Regions from separate parts of the Chimaeribacter sp. YP20170169 genome, predicted to be linked through region 1. Evidence: predicted binding sites of a transcription regulator. Region 1 holds the regulator's gene; each other region holds the start of a gene.
What was found. The regulator CRP, encoded in region 1, controls carbon source genes, mostly activating them, when cyclic AMP is high. The targets are predictions, from matches to a motif close to ATGTGANNNNNNTCACAT.

Region 1 (4,456 bases):
CCGCCAAGGCGCTGGGGGGCGGTTTCCCGGTCAGCGCGATGCTGACCACCGAGGAGATCGCTTCGGCAATGACGGTCGGCACCCACGGCACCACCTACGGCGGCAACCCGCTGGCCTGTGCGGTGGCCGAGGCGGCACTGGATACCATCAACACCCCGCAGGTGTTGGCGGGCATTGAGGAGCGTCGCCAGCACTTCCTGAAGGCGCTGGAGACGATCAACCAGAAGTATGCGATCTTCAAAGAGGTGCGCGGCATGGGGCTGTTGCTGGGCGCGGAGCTAAGCGAGCCGTACCAGAACAGGGCCCGCGATGTACTGACGGCCGCGGCGGAGCAGGGGCTGATGATGCTCAACGCCGGGCCGAATGTGCTGCGTTTTGCGCCGTCGCTGGTGATCGAGTTTGATGACATCCATGAGGGCATGGCGCGGCTGGAGAAGGCCATCGCCACGCTGGCGGGCTAAAGTCCCCGCTACTCTGAAGCCGCCTCCGGGCGGCTTTTTTGATCGCGCTTCACGCGGCGCGCCAGCCAGATGCCGTGGTGCGGGCGCTGTCGCCAGGCCAGGCTGGAGATGGTGTTCATCGCGTTGAGGTGCGAGAGGATGCGGCGCAACGGGCGCTCCATCTCGGTCACTGGCATCTCCGGCGCGCTGTCCGGCGCGCGGAACATCGGGTCTGACGAGGGGTTGCCGTCGGCCGGGCCGTCATACATCAGCCGCTGCTGGCAGCTCTGGAGCGCAATCTCACAGGTCTCCAAATACTCCTGCGCCAGCGCCGGGGTCAGCATGTAGTGATCGCGTGCCAGGATAGTCATCGCGTTCAGGTGCTCAACAATTGACTGGCTGTGCATCACCCAGAGCCGCATGTCAGCCAGGTAGTGGGAGTTGAAGCCCGGCTCCTGCATCGCCTGATTGAGGGCGGTGTAGAGGGTGTTGTGCGTCTGATTGGCCATGATGCGGGTATAGGCCAGCTTTGCCGGATCTGGGTTGGCGCTGAGCAGCAGGCGGATCGCCTCCTGATAGGCTTCCAACGCCTGCCAGGCGTTGTCGCGCAGCTTGCCGCTCTGCCACTGTGGCCAGAGCCAGATGGTGCTGCCAAAGGCCAGCGCGCAACCAATCAGCGTGTCTACTAACCGTGGAATCAGGAAGTTAGCGCCATTTTGCGTCACCAGTTGCAGCGTGTAGACCGCAGTGATGGTCAGCCCCACCATGCCCAGCCCGTAGTTATTGCGCAGCACCAGATAGGCGGCCAGCATGATCAACACCAACAGGCCCAGCATCGCGGCTTGCGGCAGTTGCAGGTGCAGCACGCCAGCGGCCAGCACCAGCCCGGCCAACGTGCCGATGGCGCGGTGCTGGATACGCACGCGCGTGGCGTTGTAGCCGTTCTGGATCACCAGCAGCGCGGTGAGCAGCACCCAATAGGGTTTCGGCAGGTCAAAGAACAGGCCAATCGAGCTGCCGAGCGCCAGCATCACGCCGACGCGTGCGGCGTTGCGCAGCGACATCGATCGCCAGGAGAGATAGCGCTTCAGCGCTGGCCAGAAGGGCAGGCGGTTGCGGCTCTCCATCAGGTTACGGCGATAGAGCGGCCGCTGGGTATGCAACAGGCGCGCGATGCGGTTGAAGTGGTAGTAGCAGAACTGGCCGACCGGGTTATCAGGGTAGCGGTTGGCAATCTTCTCCAGCGCTGCCAGTTCGCCGCCCATCTCAAAGCGGGCGGAGCGGCGGTGGTAGAGCAGGTCATCGGCAATCATCCGCAGCCGCTTGGCGATCACCTCCGCATTGCGGCGGATAATCGCCTCTGCTTGGCTCTGCGCCACCAGTTTCTGCACCTCCTCTGGCTGGTGCAGGCTGACGGTAATGTGCTCCTGGAGATCGAGCGCCACCTGGAAGGCGCGGAACAGCCGCCGATAGTGCGGGTGGCGCTCGCCGGAGAGCATATGCAGTTGCTGATAGACCTGCACAATCAACTCCATCACCTTCTGCTGGCGCTTGAGCAGCGGGGGCAGGGCAGTGTCTGGATCTAGATGCTGGGTCAGCAGGCTGTACTTGGCATCAACGTAGTCACCCAGTTCGCGGTAGAGCAGACTGAGCGATTCACGCATTGGCTGCTCTTTCCACAGCCGGAACCAGCCCCAGGTAAACAGCCCATACCAGAGCGTGCCGAGCACGAACAGCCCCGGTGCCTGCCAGAGCGGCGTGGTGCCAGCCATGCTAAGGGTAAAGATGGCCGCCACCAGCGTGCCGTTGAGCAGCCGGCCATGCAGCGGGCTGATCTCGCCTGTCACGCCGAGCAGCAGCGCCAGCGCCAGCAAAATCAGCGGCAGCGGACAGTGGGCGTAGAGCAAGAGCAGTTGCAGTATCAGGCTGCATCCGGCGAACAGCGTACCGCCAATGGCCAGACGTTTTACATAGCGCCGATGGGGCGTGTCGAGACCGGCGATGTTGCAGCAGGCGGGCACCAGTGAGAAGAGCAAGCCGACCTGGAGCTGGCCGAACGGCAGCGCGATGGCCGCGGGCAGGCAGAGCACCAGCGTTTGCCGCAGGGCGTAGTTGACTTCAGGATGGTAAATAAGACGGCGCCACATGTTCAATCAGGGAAGAACGGCGCAGTGCGGGGGGGCCGCAGCTGCGCCGTGTTGATCCGGGATTAACGAGTGCCGTAGACGACAATCGTTTTGCCGTGGGCGGAGATCAGGTTCTGATCTTCCAGCATTTTCAGGATGCGGCCGACGGTTTCGCGGGAGCAACCTACGATTTGACCAATCTCCTGGCGGGTAATCTTGATCTGCATACCATCGGGGTGGGTCATGGCATCAGGCTGTTTCGCCAGATTGAGCAGGGTCTGGGCGATACGGCCAGTCACATCCAGGAAGGCAAGGTTGCCCACCTTTTCGGAGGTAACTTGCAGGCGGCGCGCCATCTGGGAGGAGAGGCGCATCAGGATGTCCGGGTTGACCTGGATCAGCTGACGGAATTTCTTGTAGGAGATCTCCGCCACTTCACAAGCCGTTTTGGCGCGTACCCACGCGCTGCGCTCCTGGCCCTCTTCGAACAGGCCAAGTTCGCCGATGAAATCCCCTTGGTTGAGGTAGGAGAGGATCATCTCTTTGCCCTCTTCATCCTTGATCAGCACGGCGACCGAACCTTTCACGATGTAGTAGAGCGTTTCAGCCTTTTCACCCTGGTGAATCAGCGTACTTTTGGAAGGGTATTTATGAATATGGCAGTGAGACAGGAACCATTCGAGAGTAGGGTCTGTTTGCGGTTTGCCGAGAACCATTTGCTTTTATCCTCTGTTGTAATCGCTGCCCAAAATCACAGGGCTCAGAGTTCCCTGTACGGCGTTTTGAAAATACGCCTCTTTCAAGAGTATTAACTGTCTGATAATGCTGCAAGGCGGAGGCTGAAAAGTCGCCAAACGGCGGCCTCGTCGTTCCATTGAAAACCTGACCTTGCTCCATACAGAACATTTTGTTTCGGGTTTGTTTTATCACAGCCTGAACCGAGTGTCTTCTGTTGTCTCGCTTCAGCATGATGAAGATCGGCCCGATTGCCTGTTTGGCTGCGAGGGGTTAGGCTATTTTCAGAAAATAATCGGAGGATGAGGCTATGCAGGCACGGGTAAAGTGGGTGGAAGGGCTGACGTTTCTGGGGGAGTCCGCATCGGGCCACCAGATCTTGATGGATGGCAATGCCGGTGACAAGGCACCCAGCCCGATGGAGATGGTGCTGATGTCCGTGGGCGGCTGTAGCGCGATTGATGTGGTCTCCATCCTACAGAAGGCGCGGCAGGATGTGCGCGACTGTGAGGTGCGCCTGACCTCAGAGCGCCGCGACGAGGTGCCGCGCACCTTTACGCACATCAACCTACACTTTGTGGTGAGCGGCAAGGGGCTGACGGAGAAGAGTGTGGAACGCGCCGTCAACCTCTCGGCAGAGAAGTACTGCTCGGTGTCACTGATGATCGGCAAGGCCGCGTCAGTGACCCACAGCTTTGAGATTGTCAGCGTCGAGTGACGCCCAGGGGGCGGCCCGCCGTCCCCGCTTACTTGATGATTTTCCCCTCCAGCAGCCGCTGCACTAGCGGTGCCATGATCAACTCCATCGCCAGCCCCATTTTGCCGCCCGGCACCACCAATGTATTGATATGAGAGATAAATGAGCCTTGCAGCATAGCTAGCAGATAGGGGAAATCGATCGCCCCCAGCCCGCGGAAGTGGATCACCACAAAGCTCTCATCCAGCGATGGGATCGCCTTGGCGGCAAACGGGTTGGAGGTGTCCACCGTCGGCACGCGCTGGAAGTTGATATGGGTGCGGGAGAACTGCGGCGTGATGTAGTTGATGTAATCCTCCATCGACCGCACCACCGAGTCCATCACAGCCTCGCGCGAGTGGCCGCGCTCATTGGTGTCGCGGATCAGCTTCTGGATCCACTCCAGATTGACGATCGGC
Region 2 (4,456 bases), 1.2 Mb from region 1:
GTCCAGCCGTTCAAGGCGCTGTTCAACCGCATTGAGCTGGCCAAGGTGGAAGAGATGGTCAACGCCTCGAAAGAGGACATGGCGGCGGCCGCCAAACCGGCCACCGGCCCGCTGGCGGATGACCCGATTCAGGAGACCATCACCTTTGACGATTTCGCCAAGGTCGACATGCGCATCGCGCTGATTGAGCAGGCGGACTTCGTGGAAGGCTCCGACAAGCTGCTGCGGCTGCAACTGGATCTGGGCGGCGAGAAGCGCCAGATCTTCTCCGGCATCCGCAGCGCCTACCCAGACCCGAAAGCGCTGGAGGGCCGCCTGACCATCATGGTTGCCAACCTCGCGCCGCGCAAAATGCGCTTCGGCATCTCGGAAGGGATGGTGATGGCCGCTGGCCCAGGTGGGAAGGAGATCTTCCTGCTTAGCCCGGACAGCGGCGCACAGCCGGGGATGCAGGTGAAGTAACCGCTTCACCGCAACCGCAGGGGGCGTGGCCAGTGGCCGCGCCCCCTTTTTTTCAGCCTTGGAAACGCTGGCGGTAGTCGCGCGGCGCGACGCCAAAGGCGCGGTTGAACACCACCGAGAAGTAGTTGCTGTCCTCAAAGCCACAGGCCGCCGCCACCTCGCCAATGGAACCACGCCCGTGGCGCAGCAGCGCCATCGCGTTGCAGAGCCGCAGCTGGCGCAGGTACTGGCTGATGCTCATGCCGGTCTGCTGCTTGAACAGCGCGCGCAAGGTGCGCGGGGTAAGCTGGTGGCGCGCGCAGAAGGCCTCCAACTGGAACGGGGTGGCGATGCTGCCCCGCAACGCCAGCATCAGCAGATCCATCTGCTGGGCATCGGCCAGCTCGGCGCTGTCTGGCCGGTGGCGGTAGCGCTGCAACAGCAGCGCCAGTTGCAGCAGCAGCGCCTCGGCCAACTGCAAGGAGATCGGGTCAGACTTCATGCTCTCCTGCGCCAGCGCGTCCACTTTGCAGCGCAGCGCATCCATCCCCAGCATACTCAGCCGCCAGTAGCGCTCTGGCTGGGCCACCCCCGATCCCGGCAGCAGCGCCGGCCAGTCGGCGGGCAGCCGCAGCCGGTCACGCATAAACAGGATGTTGTCCAGCTCCAGCCCATTGACCGACTCATAGCTGTGGCGGTCACGCGCGTTGACGTAGAACAGGTCACCGCAGGTGATGCGATAGGGCACGTCATTCCAGAGATGCAGGCCGTTGCCGCGCCACACGATCACCAGCTCGTCAAATTCATGGTGGTGCAGCGGGAAGAGCGGCTGTGGGTGGCGCTCCGCCACGCTGACCACCTGCTGGTCAGTAAGGAAGTAGTCTTGGTGCTGAAGTTTCAGCGGCGGCATGGTGTCGGCGTCCCCGGCATGAAGGCAAACGCCCATCCTGCCATAACGCCGCCCGCCGCACGGGGGCGGGCCGGGAAATTTGCGTGTCAGCGCACACTGTTACGCATCATCTTCGGCGAGACGGCAAACTCGCGGCGGAACTGGGTGGAGAAGTGGTTGCTGTCGCCAAAGCCACACTCATGGGCGATCTGGGTGATGCTCTGGTCAGTCTGGAACAGCCGGCGGCGCGCCTCCAGCAGCCGCAAGCGGTTCAGGTAGCGTTGCGGCGTCATGCTGGTGTGCTGCTTCACCTGCCGGTGCAGGGTGCGCAACGCCAGCGAGTAGCGATCCGCTAGCTCGCCCCAATCCACCTCCTCGGTGAAGTTGCCATCCAGCCAGCGCAGCAGCGCCTGCACGTTGGCATCACGCCCGCCAGTCGCGCCCTGCTGGCAACAGCTGCGGTGCAACAGCAGCAGCAGTTGCAGGAACTGCCCCTCGCTGGCCGCCACGCCAGCATCACTGGGGTCGGCGGCCAGTTGTGCCAGCGTCTGGATGTGGCGGCGCGCCTCCTGCAACGCCCCCTGCCCGATGTGCCAGTGCACCTGCTCGCTCTCCTGCGGCAGGAAGCGGTCAATGCCGGTCAGGAAGCGGAAGGCGTGCGGTGACCGGTAGAGCACGTTGGTCAGGTGCAGCCCCTCCACGTTCTCGAACAGGTGGTGGTCGCGGTCACGCACAAAGCAGACGGTGCCGCTGCACAGGGTGTAGGGGCGGTCATTGAAGATGTGCACCCCCGCCCCGCTCTCCACCAGCACAATCTCGTAGAAGTCATGGTGGTGCTCCGGGAAGGGCAGCTGCGGCGCGCGGGGTTCCACCGTCACGGTCATTGCCCTGGACGCAAAAAATTCATCACCTGCCAGTAACGTCATTTTGGTGCCTCCGGTCAGTCGTCCACCCGCCAGCCGCGGGCATGGAACATCAATGAATCAAAATAATGCAAGCAGACCAATCGCTCATCTGAATAGGTCGCAGTGTAAAGCGCCGCCCGTCCCCACTGCCTTGAAATGGCGGCAGACCGTGGCGTGAATGCGGTCATTTTTTCAAGATTTGGCCGCTTTGGTTGCGAACTGTGTGGCAGATCACATCCCATTAACAACTGTGGCCAAAGGATCGATGGCCGGGAAATGTGATCTGTTTCACGACGATCTTTGCCATTTTGCCAACCGCTTTTGGCGGGTGGCACTCACCGGAAGGTGGCGCGGCGCGCCACTCCCTACACTCGCTGCATAGTCTGTTAAGGGATAACCACGATGACCGTACGCAATATCGCCACAGTGGATTTAGGCGCCTCCAGCGGGCGGGTGATGCTCGCCAGCTTCCACACCGGCAGCCGCCGCATTACCCTCAAAGAGATGCACCGATTCACCAACCAGCTGGTGCAGCGCGACGGGCATCACATCTGGGATGTGGATAACCTGGAGCAGCAGATGCGCCACGGCCTGCAACTGATTGACGCCGCGGGCATCGAGCTGGACAGCATCGGCATCGACACCTGGGGCGTTGACTTCGTGCTGATCGATGCCGACGGCGAGCGCGTCGGCCTGCCGGTCTCCTACCGCGACCACCGCACCGACGGCATCATGGCCGAGGCGGTGCGCGAGCTGGGCGCGGAGTGGCTCTATGGCCGCACCGGCATCCAGCTGCTGCCGTTCAACACCCTGTTCCAGTTGAAGGCGCTCAGCCGCCAGCGGCCGGAGTGGGTGGAAAAAACCGCCCACCTGCTGCTGATGCCGGACTACTTCCACTACCGCCTGACCGGCGAGCTGAACTGGGAGTACACCAACGCCAGCACCACCCAACTGCTGGATGTGCACAGCGGCGACTGGGATCGCACGCTGCTGGACTACGCCGGTGCCCCCGAGCGCTGGTTTGGCACGCCAAGCCAGCCGGGGCGCGCCCTCGGCCACTGGGCAGCCCCTCGGGCCGCCGGGTGCCGGTGGTCTCAGTGGCGACCCATGACACCGCCAGCGCGGTGGTCGCCGCGCCACTGGCCGGTGACGACTGCGCCTACCTCAGTTCCGGCACCTGGTCGCTGATTGGCATCGACAGCGATCGTCCCTACACCCACGCCGCCGCCCGCCGCGCCAACATGACCAACGAGGGCGGCATTGAGGGGCGCTACCGGGTGCTGAAAAACATTATGGGCATGTGGCTGTTGCAGTGCGTCTGCCGCGAGCTGGCGGTAAGCGACATTCCGGCGCTGGTGGCGGCGGCGGCGCAACAGCCAGCCTTCACCTCGCTGGTGAACCCCAACGACGCGCGCTTCATCAACCCGGTCTCGATGGTCGAGGAGATCCGCTGTGCCTGCCGCGAGCAGCAGCACCCGGAACCCCAGGAGGCGGCGGCGCTGGCGCGCTGCATCTTTGACAGCCTGGCGCTCACCTACCGCCAAGTGGCGCGCGAGCTGGGCGAGCTGCGCGGCGCGCCCTTGCAGCAGCTGCACATTGTCGGCGGCGGCAGCCAGAACGATTTCCTAAACCAGCTGTGCGCCGACGCCTGTGGCCTGACCGTCACCGCCGGGCCGGTGGAGGCCTCGACGCTCGGCAACATCGGCTGCCAGCTGATGGCGCTGGGCGATGTCAAAGACGCCGCCGACTACCGCCGCCTGCTGGCCCACAACTTCCCGCTGCGCCGCTACACGCCGCAGACCCACCCTGATTTTGATACCCACTGTCGCCGTTTTGAGGCGCTCAGCCACGCTCATGAGGAGTATTCAGTATGACCGCATCCATCGACCAGGCCTGGGAACTGGCAAAACAGCGCTTTGCCGCCCTGAACATTGACGCCGAGGCGGCGCTGGCTGCCCTCGACCACGTGCCGGTCTCCATGCACTGCTGGCAGGGCGATGACGTCGCCGGCTTTGAGAACCCCACCGGTGGCCTGACCGGCGGCATTCAGGCGACCGGCAACTACCCCGGCAAGGCGCGCAATGCCCAGGAGCTGCGTGCGGATCTTGAGCAGGCGTTCGCACTGATCCCAGGGCCTAAGCGCCTCAACCTGCACGCCATCTACCTGGAGTCTGACGCGCCGGTGGCGCGCAACGAGATTGAGCCGCAGCACTTCGCCAAT
Region 3 (4,456 bases), 1.6 Mb from region 1:
CCCCGCCCCGCTGACGGCACTGGCCACCGCCATGAAGCAGCAGCCGGGCCTGTTCACCACCCTGAACGACCCGCAGAACCGGTATGCCTTCTGCCTGACCTGTGGTGACGTGAAATAATCTGTCCCCCCGATGCAAGCCCGGTCATGCCGGGCTTTTTTTCGGGGCGTTGGCCCTTATACTTTGTTGGATTCCCGTAAGCGTAATTAAGACCTTCCTATGAAAAAGAAATCGATTTACGTCGCCTACACTGGCGGCACCATTGGTATGCAGCGCTCCGATCAGGGCTATGTGCCGGTTTCCGGCCACCTACAACGGCTGCTGGCCGCCATGCCGGAGTTCCACCGCCCGGAGATGCCGGATTTCACCATCCATGAGTACGCCCCGCTGATTGACTCCTCAGACATGACGCCAGAGGATTGGCAGCATATCGCCGATGACATCCGCCAGCGCTACGATGAGTATGATGGTTTTGTGATCCTGCATGGCACCGACACCATGGCCTTCACCGCCTCGGCGCTCTCCTTCATGCTGGAGAACCTCGACAAGCCCGTGATCGTCACCGGCTCGCAGATCCCGCTGGAGGCGCTGCGCTCTGACGGCCAGATCAACCTGCTTAACTCCCTCTACCTGGCGGCCAACCACCCGGTGAAAGAGGTGTGCCTGTTCTTCAACAATAAGCTCTACCGCGGCAACCGCACCACCAAGGCCCATGCCGATGGCTTTGACGCCTTCGCCTCGCCTAACCTGGCGCCGCTGCTGGAGGCTGGCATCCATATCCGCCGGCTGGCGACGCCGACCCTGCCCGCCGCCGCCGCGCCGCTGAAGGTGCACCACATCACGCCGCAGCCGATCGGCGTGGTCACCATCTATCCGGGTATCTCCGGCGAAGTGGTGAGCAACTTCCTGCGCCAGCCGGTGAAAGCGCTGATCCTGCGCTCCTACGGCGTTGGCAATGCGCCGCAGAAACCCGCGCTGCTGGATGAGTTGCGTCAGGCCTCTGAGCGCGGCATCGTGGTGGTCAACCTGACCCAGTGCATGACCGGCCGTGTTAACATGGGCGGCTACGCCACCGGCAACGCGTTGGCCCATGCTGGCGTGATCAGCGGCTTTGACATGACCGTGGAAGCGGCACTGACCAAGCTGCACTTCCTGCTGAGCCAGCCCTTCTCTCCCGAGGAGATCCGCACCCTGATGCAGCAAAACCTGCGCGGCGAGCTGACTGACGTCGTCTGATGCCCTTTGCCGGGCGCTGCCGCCCGGCCCTTTCCCCCAGCTACTCACCAAGGAGCGTTTATGAGTACCGCACTGTTGTTGATTGACCTACAGAATGATTTCTGCCCCGGCGGCGCCTTGGCCGTGCAGGAGGGTGACCAGGTGATTGCCGTCGCCAATCAGGCCATTGAGGTCTGTCGCCGACGCGGCTGGCCGGTGGTCGCCAGCCAGGATTGGCACCCGGCTTCCCACCGCAGTTTCGCCACCCACTCTGGTGAGGCGCCCGGCACGCTCGGCACGCTGGAGGGATTGCCACAAGTATGGTGGCCGGAGCACTGCATACAGGATCAGCCGGGGGCGGATTTCCATCCGGATCTCAATCTGGCGGGCATCGATCAGGTATTCCGCAAGGGGCAAAACCCGGATGTCGACAGCTACAGCGCCTTCTTTGACAATGGACGCCGCACCGAGACGGAACTGGACAGCTGGCTGAAGGGGAAAGGGATCACCACGCTGGTGGTGATGGGGCTGGCTACTGACTACTGCGTGAAGTACAGCGTACTGGACGCGCTGGCGCTCGGCTATACCACCTCACTGATCACCGAGGGGTGCCGCGGGGTCAATCTGCAACCGGATGACAGCGAGCGGGCGTTTGAGGAGATGCAGCAACAGGGCGCGCACCTGATTGCGCTGAAAAGCTTTGAGATGGGCGCGCACTGATCATGGGGGGCGCGGTGGCCGCGCGCCCTATTACTGTGGCTTAAGCGTTGCCAGCGGCGAAGTGATGCCAAACTCCTGCTTCAGCTGCTGCTTGCTCTTCATCACCAACTGGCCGTCAGTGTTGATGGTCATGTGCTGTGCATCCTGGTTGTGGCGGGCCTGATAGAGCATGACCGCCTGCAGGCTGTTCTCTTTCTGCGCCTCGGTCAGCGGTACACCATCCGGCCACTTGCCAAGCTCCACCGCCTGCACCAGACGCTGGTAAATTTCCGGGGTCATGGCAGCAATCAGATCATCTATTTCCACGCATTTATTCCTCTTTTCGGCGCACCAATGAATAATTGGCTGAATCGATTTTGTTAACCAGATGTGGCCATTAGCCTGCGGTTTTTTCGCCGCTTTCGCCATCGGTGAAGCTCAGTGACGCAGAATTGACACAGTAGCGTTCACCCGTGGGTTGTGGCCCATCGGGGAAAACATGGCCAAGGTGGGCATCACATTGCATGCAGCGGATCTCGATGCGGTGCATGTTGTGTGAATAATCATCAATATATTTAATCGAATCATCACGTACCGGCTCATAAAAACTGGGCCAACCACAGCCGGAGTCATACTTGGCATCAGAGTAAAACAGGGGCGCATTGCAGCACAAACAGTGGTAGATCCCTTCACGCTCGTTGTGCAACAACTTGCCGGTATAGGGGGCCTCAGTGCCACGCTGCTGGGTGACATAGCGCTGGATCTCACTGAGTTGGATAGGGTTTTCTGCCTGTTCGTTCTCTTTAGTCATGATGGCCCTTCTTATGCTGACGACATTGCAAATAAGATAACGTTTAATAATAACAAAAAATTAACAACCACACAGCCTATTTTGGCCTAAACTTGATGCCATAAAGGCAACGCGCACATGATGTGTGATGCCGATCACATATATGTAGGCGGGGCGGCTCTTTCCCAGGTTTTGTGTTGTCAGAAATGCAGAGAGCCGGCAAAAACCGGGGCGGGTGATAAGCGTACAATCGGAGTAGGCAGCTTTGACTTATAGCAACAATTGACACGATTCCGCTTGACGCTCGTTAAGGTTTTTGTAATTTTACAACCAACCTTTTATTCACTAACAAATAGCTGGTGGAATATATGACTATCAAAGTAGGTATCAACGGTTTTGGCCGTATCGGCCGCATTGTTTTCCGTGCTGCTCAAGAACGCTCTGACATCGAGATCGTTGCTATCAACGACCTGTTGGACGCAGAGTACATGGCTTACATGCTGAAGTATGACTCTACTCACGGTCGCTTCAACGGGACGGTAGAAGTACAGGACGGTCACCTGGTCGTTAACGGTAAAACCATCCGTTGTACCTCTGAAAAAGACCCGGCTAACCTGAAGTGGAACGAAGTCAATGTTGACGTGGTAGCAGAAGCGACCGGTATCTTCCTGACCGACGAAACTGCCCGTAAACACATCACCGCTGGCGCGAAAAAAGTGGTGCTGACTGGCCCGTCCAAAGACAACACCCCGATGTTCGTCATGGGCGTTAACCACAAAGCCTACGAAGGCCAAGACATCGTGTCCAACGCCTCTTGCACCACCAACTGCCTGGCACCGCTGGCGAAAGTCATCAACGACAACTTCGGTATCGTTGAAGCGCTGATGACCACCGTTCACGCGACCACCGCTACCCAGAAAACCGTCGATGGCCCGTCCCACAAAGACTGGCGCGGCGGCCGCGGCGCATCCCAGAACATCATCCCGTCCTCTACTGGCGCAGCCAAGGCCGTGGGTAAAGTTATCCCTGAGCTGAACGGCAAACTGACCGGTATGGCGTTCCGCGTACCGACCACTAACGTTTCCGTGGTTGACCTGACTGCCCGTCTGGAAAAACCGGCAACCTACGCTCAGATCTGTGAAGCCATCAAATCTGCTGCCGAAGGCGAGCTGAAAGGCGTGCTGGGTTACACCGAAGACGAAGTGGTTTCCACTGACTTCAACGGCGAAAAACTGACTTCCGTGTTCGACGCGAAAGCCGGTATCGCGCTGAACGACAACTTTGTGAAACTGGTTTCCTGGTACGACAACGAAACTGGCTACTCCAACAAAGTTCTGGACCTGATTGCCCACATCTCCAAATAAGTGAGCATCCAGTCAGAGTAAGAAAAGGCGACGCTAAGTCGCCTTTTTTATTGGTGTGGCCCCAGACCGGGCATGTTTTCTTGTTGAAAGGAGATGACGATGAATCAGCACATTTTTACCCTTCCCGTAATCAAACCCATTACCGCCACCCTCAGTGAGCGCCAGCTCGACCAATTGCCGGTGATCGTGGTGGATCATCCGCTGTGCCGTGCCGCCGTGGCCTTGCAGGGCGCGCACCTGCTGGCATGGCAACCGGCGGGCGAACAGCCGGTATTGTGGCTGAGCGCCAATAGCGCCTACGAGCCGGGCACCGCCATCCGTGGTGGCGTGCCAATCTGCTGGCCATGGTTTGGCCCGGCAGGCAAGCCGTCGCATGGTTTTGCGCGCAAT
Region 4 (4,456 bases), 230 kb from region 1:
GCATCGTCACCCGCCCGGCCAATGGCCTGACGCCGGTTATCCCGGCGCTTGCGGGGTTCGCGCAGGAGGTGGTGCAGGTGGGGGATTACCTGATCCAGCAGGGCAATCAGGCCACCTTCAACGGCAGCCAGGTGCAGTTCCCGACCCAGCAGCAGGTGACGCAGTACAACACCATGATGTCTGGTCTGGCGACCAAGCAACAGGTGCTGCAACGGGCGCAGAACGCGCTCAACGGCCAATATTAAGCCGACTGAGCCGCTTGGATTTGGCCCCCACGCATCGCCGTGGGGGTTTTTTATTCAGGCCGCGAGCCTGATGTCCCCGGCACCCACGTTTGCCGGGGACACTCAATCATGATGAAGGACAACAAGATGAAAACCACCCTGATGGCGCTGATCAGCGCCCTGATGATGACCCCGGCACTGGCCAGCGCGGCGGATGCGCCCAACACCTTCACCCCGGCCCAGCAGGAGGCGATTGGCAAAATCGCCGCTGACTATCTGGTGCAGCACCCGGAAGTGCTGGTGCAGGCGAGCCAGAAGCTGGAGGCGCAACAGGCGGCGCAACAGCAGCAGGCTTCCCTCAACGCCGTGCTGCAAAACAGCGACGCGCTGCTGAATGACCCAGCCACCCCGAGCATTGGCCCGAAAACCGCCAAGGTGGCGCTGGTGGAGTTCTTCGATTACCAGTGCATCTACTGTAGCCACATGGCCCCGCTGATTGAGCAGACGGTGAAAGCCAACCCGCAGGTGCGTTTCATCTTCAAAGAGTGGCCGATCTTCGGCCAGCGCTGGCAGCCCTCCATCACTGCGGCGGAAACCGGCATGGCGGTGTTCAAGGAGAAGGGCGCGCAAGCCTACTTCACCTACCATAACGCCATCTTCCACACCGGCCACAACGAGGGCAAACTGACGGAAGGGGATATCCAGGCCGCAGTGAAAGCCGCCGGGGCCAGCCAGCCGGATGAGGCTACCCGCAACCAGACCCACGAGGCGCTGTCGAAAGTGGACGATCTGGCGCGCCAGTTGGGCTTCAGCGGCACCCCGGCCTTTATCGTGATGCCGACCCAAGGGGCCACCGCGCAGAACACCACCTTCCTGCCGGGGGCGATCTCCGCCGAATCGTTGCAGGCCGCCATCACCAAGGCTCAGGGCAAATAATCCCCCGCCGGCCCCATACGGGGCCGGCAAGCTTCCCCCTCCATTCATTCAGTAAGCTACTACTCACTTTCTGCTGTAATTCATCCCATTAACCTCTGGATTGGCTACAGTTTGAAGGGGCACGCCAAAGGGCCGCCCAATGCAGAGTTAATGGAAAATAAATTGTGATTGCGATCTCATTTGCAGCAAAAAATGGCTGTTAACAAATGTGATACAACTCACGCTTTCCTGTTCAGGATGCCGTTTTTATCGACAAAGTGGCCGTTTGGGCTGGCCTTTTTGTGATCTATGTCACGCTAAATTGCGGTTAATGTGGGGCTTTGGTGTGATCTGAATCACAGAAAACGGGGGCGCTACGCGCGCAAAAAAGAGCGTGATAGAGTCCGCCCTGCATACAGTAATAGTGACGGGTTGTGCTGCACCGTCTCAATGAATTCACGCGCTCTTATTGCCGGCGCGTATCAATAGGGGTGTGTTTTATGTTTTCACCAGATGTTAAGGTCAAGGTCCAAAATTTTGGCCGCTTTCTGAGCAACATGGTGATGCCCAACATCGGCGCATTTATCGCCTGGGGGATTATCACCGCACTGTTTATCCCAACTGGCTGGCTGCCGAACGAGACGCTGGGCAAGCTGGTCGGCCCGATGATCACCTACCTGCTGCCGCTGCTAATTGGCTACACCGGCGGGAAGCTGGTGGGCGGCGAGCGTGGCGGCGTGGTGGGTGCCATCACCACCATGGGCGTGATTGTCGGTGCCGACATGCCGATGTTCCTCGGCTCGATGATTGCTGGTCCGCTGGGCGGCTGGGCGATCAAGCGCTTTGACCGTTGGGCAGACGGCAAGATCAAGAGCGGCTTCGAGATGTTGGTCAACAACTTCTCCGCTGGCATCATCGGTATGCTGCTGGCGATCCTCGCCTTCCTGGCTATCGGCCCGTTGGTCGAGGCACTCTCCAAGCTGCTGGCCGCTGGCGTGCACATCATGGTGACCAATAACCTGCTGCCGCTCACCTCCATCTTCGTGGAACCGGCGAAAATCCTGTTCCTGAACAACGCCATCAACCACGGCATCTTCTCGCCGCTGGGCATCCAGCAGGCAACCGAGGCGGGCAAATCGATCTTCTTCCTGATCGAGGCCAACCCCGGTCCCGGCATGGGCGTGCTGATGGCCTACGTCTTCTTTGGCCGTGGCAATGCCAAGCAGTCTGCGGGCGGTGCGGCAATCATCCACTTCTTGGGCGGTATCCATGAGATCTACTTCCCGTATGTGCTGATGAACCCACGCCTGATTCTGGCGGTTATCCTCGGCGGCATGACCGGCGTCTTCACCCTGACCCTGCTGAATGGCGGCCTGGTCTCCCCGGCGTCCCCTGGCTCCATCCTGGCGGTGCTGGCAATGACCCCGCGCGGCGCCTACTTCGCCAACATCTGTGCGGTGCTGGCAGCCTTCGCCGTCTCCTTCGTGGTTTCCGCGATCCTGCTGAAGGGCACCAAGGCCAAAGAGGGCGACGAGCTGGAAGATGCGACCCGCCGTATGCAGGAGATGAAATCCCAGTCCAAGGGTGGTCAGGTAGCGGCAGCGGCCGCGCCAGATGGCGACCTGAGCGCGGTGCGCAAAATCATCGTGGCCTGCGACGCGGGCATGGGTTCCAGCGCGATGGGTGCTGGCGTGCTGCGCAAAAAGGTGCAGGAAGCGGGGCTGACGCACGTGTCCGTCACCAACAGCGCGATCAACAGTTTGCCGGATGATGTCGATCTGGTGATCACCCACCGTGACCTGACCGAGCGCGCGATGCGCCATGCGCCGCACGCGCAGCACATCTCGCTGACCAACTTCCTCGACAGCAAGCTGTATACCGACCTGACCGGCCGCCTTGCGGCAGTGGGCGTGGCCGGTACGCAGGCGGCTCCCCAGACGCAGGCCGCTGAGCTGATCGCGGCTGACGAACCGGCAGCGGCGGGCGCACCGCAACTGTTCCGCCTGACCGCCGCCAACGTCTTCCTCGGCCAGCAGGCGAGCCACAAAGAGCAGGCGATCCGCTTCGCCGGTGAGCAGCTGGTGAAGGGCGGTTACGTCGAGCCGGAGTATGTTGAGGCGATGCTGGCGCGTGAAAAGCTGACCCCGACCTACCTGGGCGAATCCATCGCCGTGCCGCATGGCACCATTGAGGCGAAGGACAACGTGCTGAAAACTGGCGTGGTCTTCTGCCAGTATCCGCAGGGCGTGCGCTTCGGCGAGGATGAGGATGAAGTGGCGAAGCTGGTGATCGGCATTGCGGCCCGCAACAATGAGCATATCCAGGTCATCACCAGCCTGACCAACGCGCTGGATGATGAGTCAGTGATAGCGCGGCTCTCCACGACCCAGAACGTTCAGGAAGTGGTCGACCTGTTGACAGGAAAACAGGGCGTCTGACAGTCAACACAACCGGGCCAGATGGCCCGGTTCTCTATTTGGCCGCCGGCTCAGGCGTGGCGGCCCGGCGATTTCCGGGGGAGCTGACGCTCCCTGATTTTTGGCTCTGTGGCGGCCCCGCCGCCACGTAGGTTGGAAGGATGACTCTTATGAAAGCACTACATTTTGGCGCCGGGAATATCGGACGTGGCTTTATCGGCAAACTGCTGGCAGATGCCGGGATGGAGCTGGTGTTCGCTGACGTGAACCAAACCGTGCTCGACGCGCTCAACCAGCGCGGCGGCTATGACGTGCATGTGGTGGGCGAGCAGGAGCGTGTCGAACCAGTGAGCGGCGTCTCCGCCGTCAACAGCGCGGGTCAGGAGGCCATTGACCTGATCGCCGAGGTGGATCTGATCACCACCGCCGTCGGCCCGACCATTCTGGCGCGCATCGCCCCCAGCGTGGCGAAAGGGCTGGTACTGCGCCACCAGCGCGGCAACCAGCAGCCGCTGAACATCATCGCCTGTGAGAACATGGTGCGCGGCACCAGCCAGTTCAAGCAGCACATCTATGATGCCCTGCCGGAAGAGGAGAAGGCGTGGGTGGATGAGCATGTTGGCTTCGCGGACTCAGCCGTCGATCGCATCGTACCGCCCGCGGCTGAGGGCAGCACCGATCCGCTGGAAGTGACGGTGGAAACGTTCAGCGAGTGGATTGTCGATAAAACCCAGTTCGTGGGCGAACCGCCGCAGATCGCTGGCATGGAGCTGACCGACAACCTGATGGCGTTCGTGGAGCGCAAGCTGTTCACCCTCAACACCGGCCACGCCATCACCGCCTATCTCGGCAAGCTGGCTGGCCACGCCACCATCCGTGACGCCATCCTCGACCCGGCCA

Region 2: a site for CRP is predicted at 2,512-2,529, ahead of rhaS (HTH-type transcriptional activator RhaS). Genes of this name have one in related genera too.
Region 3: a site for CRP is predicted at 2,846-2,863, ahead of msrB (peptide-methionine (R)-S-oxide reductase MsrB). Genes of this name have one in related genera too.
Region 4: a site for CRP is predicted at 1,484-1,501, ahead of ACK3SD_RS00160 (PTS mannitol transporter subunit IICBA). Genes of this name have one in related genera too.

Annotation. Positions count from the first base shown of each region.
Region 1 covers NZ_CP176824.1:264,340-268,795, forward strand. Annotated here, with positions in the region: gene argD (bifunctional acetylornithine/succinyldiaminopimelate transaminase) at 1-461, shown strand, start outside; gene ACK3SD_RS01140 (YccS/YhfK family putative transporter) at 470-2,587, opposite strand; gene crp (cAMP-activated global transcriptional regulator CRP) at 2,650-3,282, opposite strand; gene ACK3SD_RS01150 (OsmC family protein) at 3,612-4,019, shown strand; gene ACK3SD_RS01155 (phosphoribulokinase) at 4,048-4,456, opposite strand, start outside.
Region 2 covers NZ_CP176824.1:1,513,985-1,518,440, reverse strand. Annotated here, with positions in the region: gene metG (methionine--tRNA ligase) at 1-462, shown strand, start outside; gene rhaR (HTH-type transcriptional activator RhaR) at 515-1,387, opposite strand; gene rhaS (HTH-type transcriptional activator RhaS) at 1,438-2,256, opposite strand; partial or broken gene rhaB (rhamnulokinase) at 2,638-4,109, shown strand; gene ACK3SD_RS06685 (L-rhamnose isomerase) at 4,106-4,456, shown strand, end outside.
Region 3 covers NZ_CP176824.1:1,909,009-1,913,464, reverse strand. Annotated here, with positions in the region: gene sppA (signal peptide peptidase SppA) at 1-118, shown strand, start outside; gene ansA (asparaginase) at 218-1,234, shown strand; gene pncA (bifunctional nicotinamidase/pyrazinamidase) at 1,295-1,933, shown strand; gene ACK3SD_RS08500 (YeaC family protein) at 1,964-2,239, opposite strand; gene msrB (peptide-methionine (R)-S-oxide reductase MsrB) at 2,310-2,723, opposite strand; gene gapA (glyceraldehyde-3-phosphate dehydrogenase) at 3,071-4,066, shown strand; gene ACK3SD_RS08485 (D-hexose-6-phosphate mutarotase) at 4,166-4,456, shown strand, end outside.
Region 4 covers NZ_CP176824.1:35,008-39,463, forward strand. Annotated here, with positions in the region: gene ACK3SD_RS00150 (DUF3053 domain-containing protein) at 1-245, shown strand, start outside; gene ACK3SD_RS00155 (DsbA family protein) at 357-1,160, shown strand; gene ACK3SD_RS00160 (PTS mannitol transporter subunit IICBA) at 1,640-3,577, shown strand; gene ACK3SD_RS00165 (mannitol-1-phosphate 5-dehydrogenase) at 3,727-4,456, shown strand, end outside.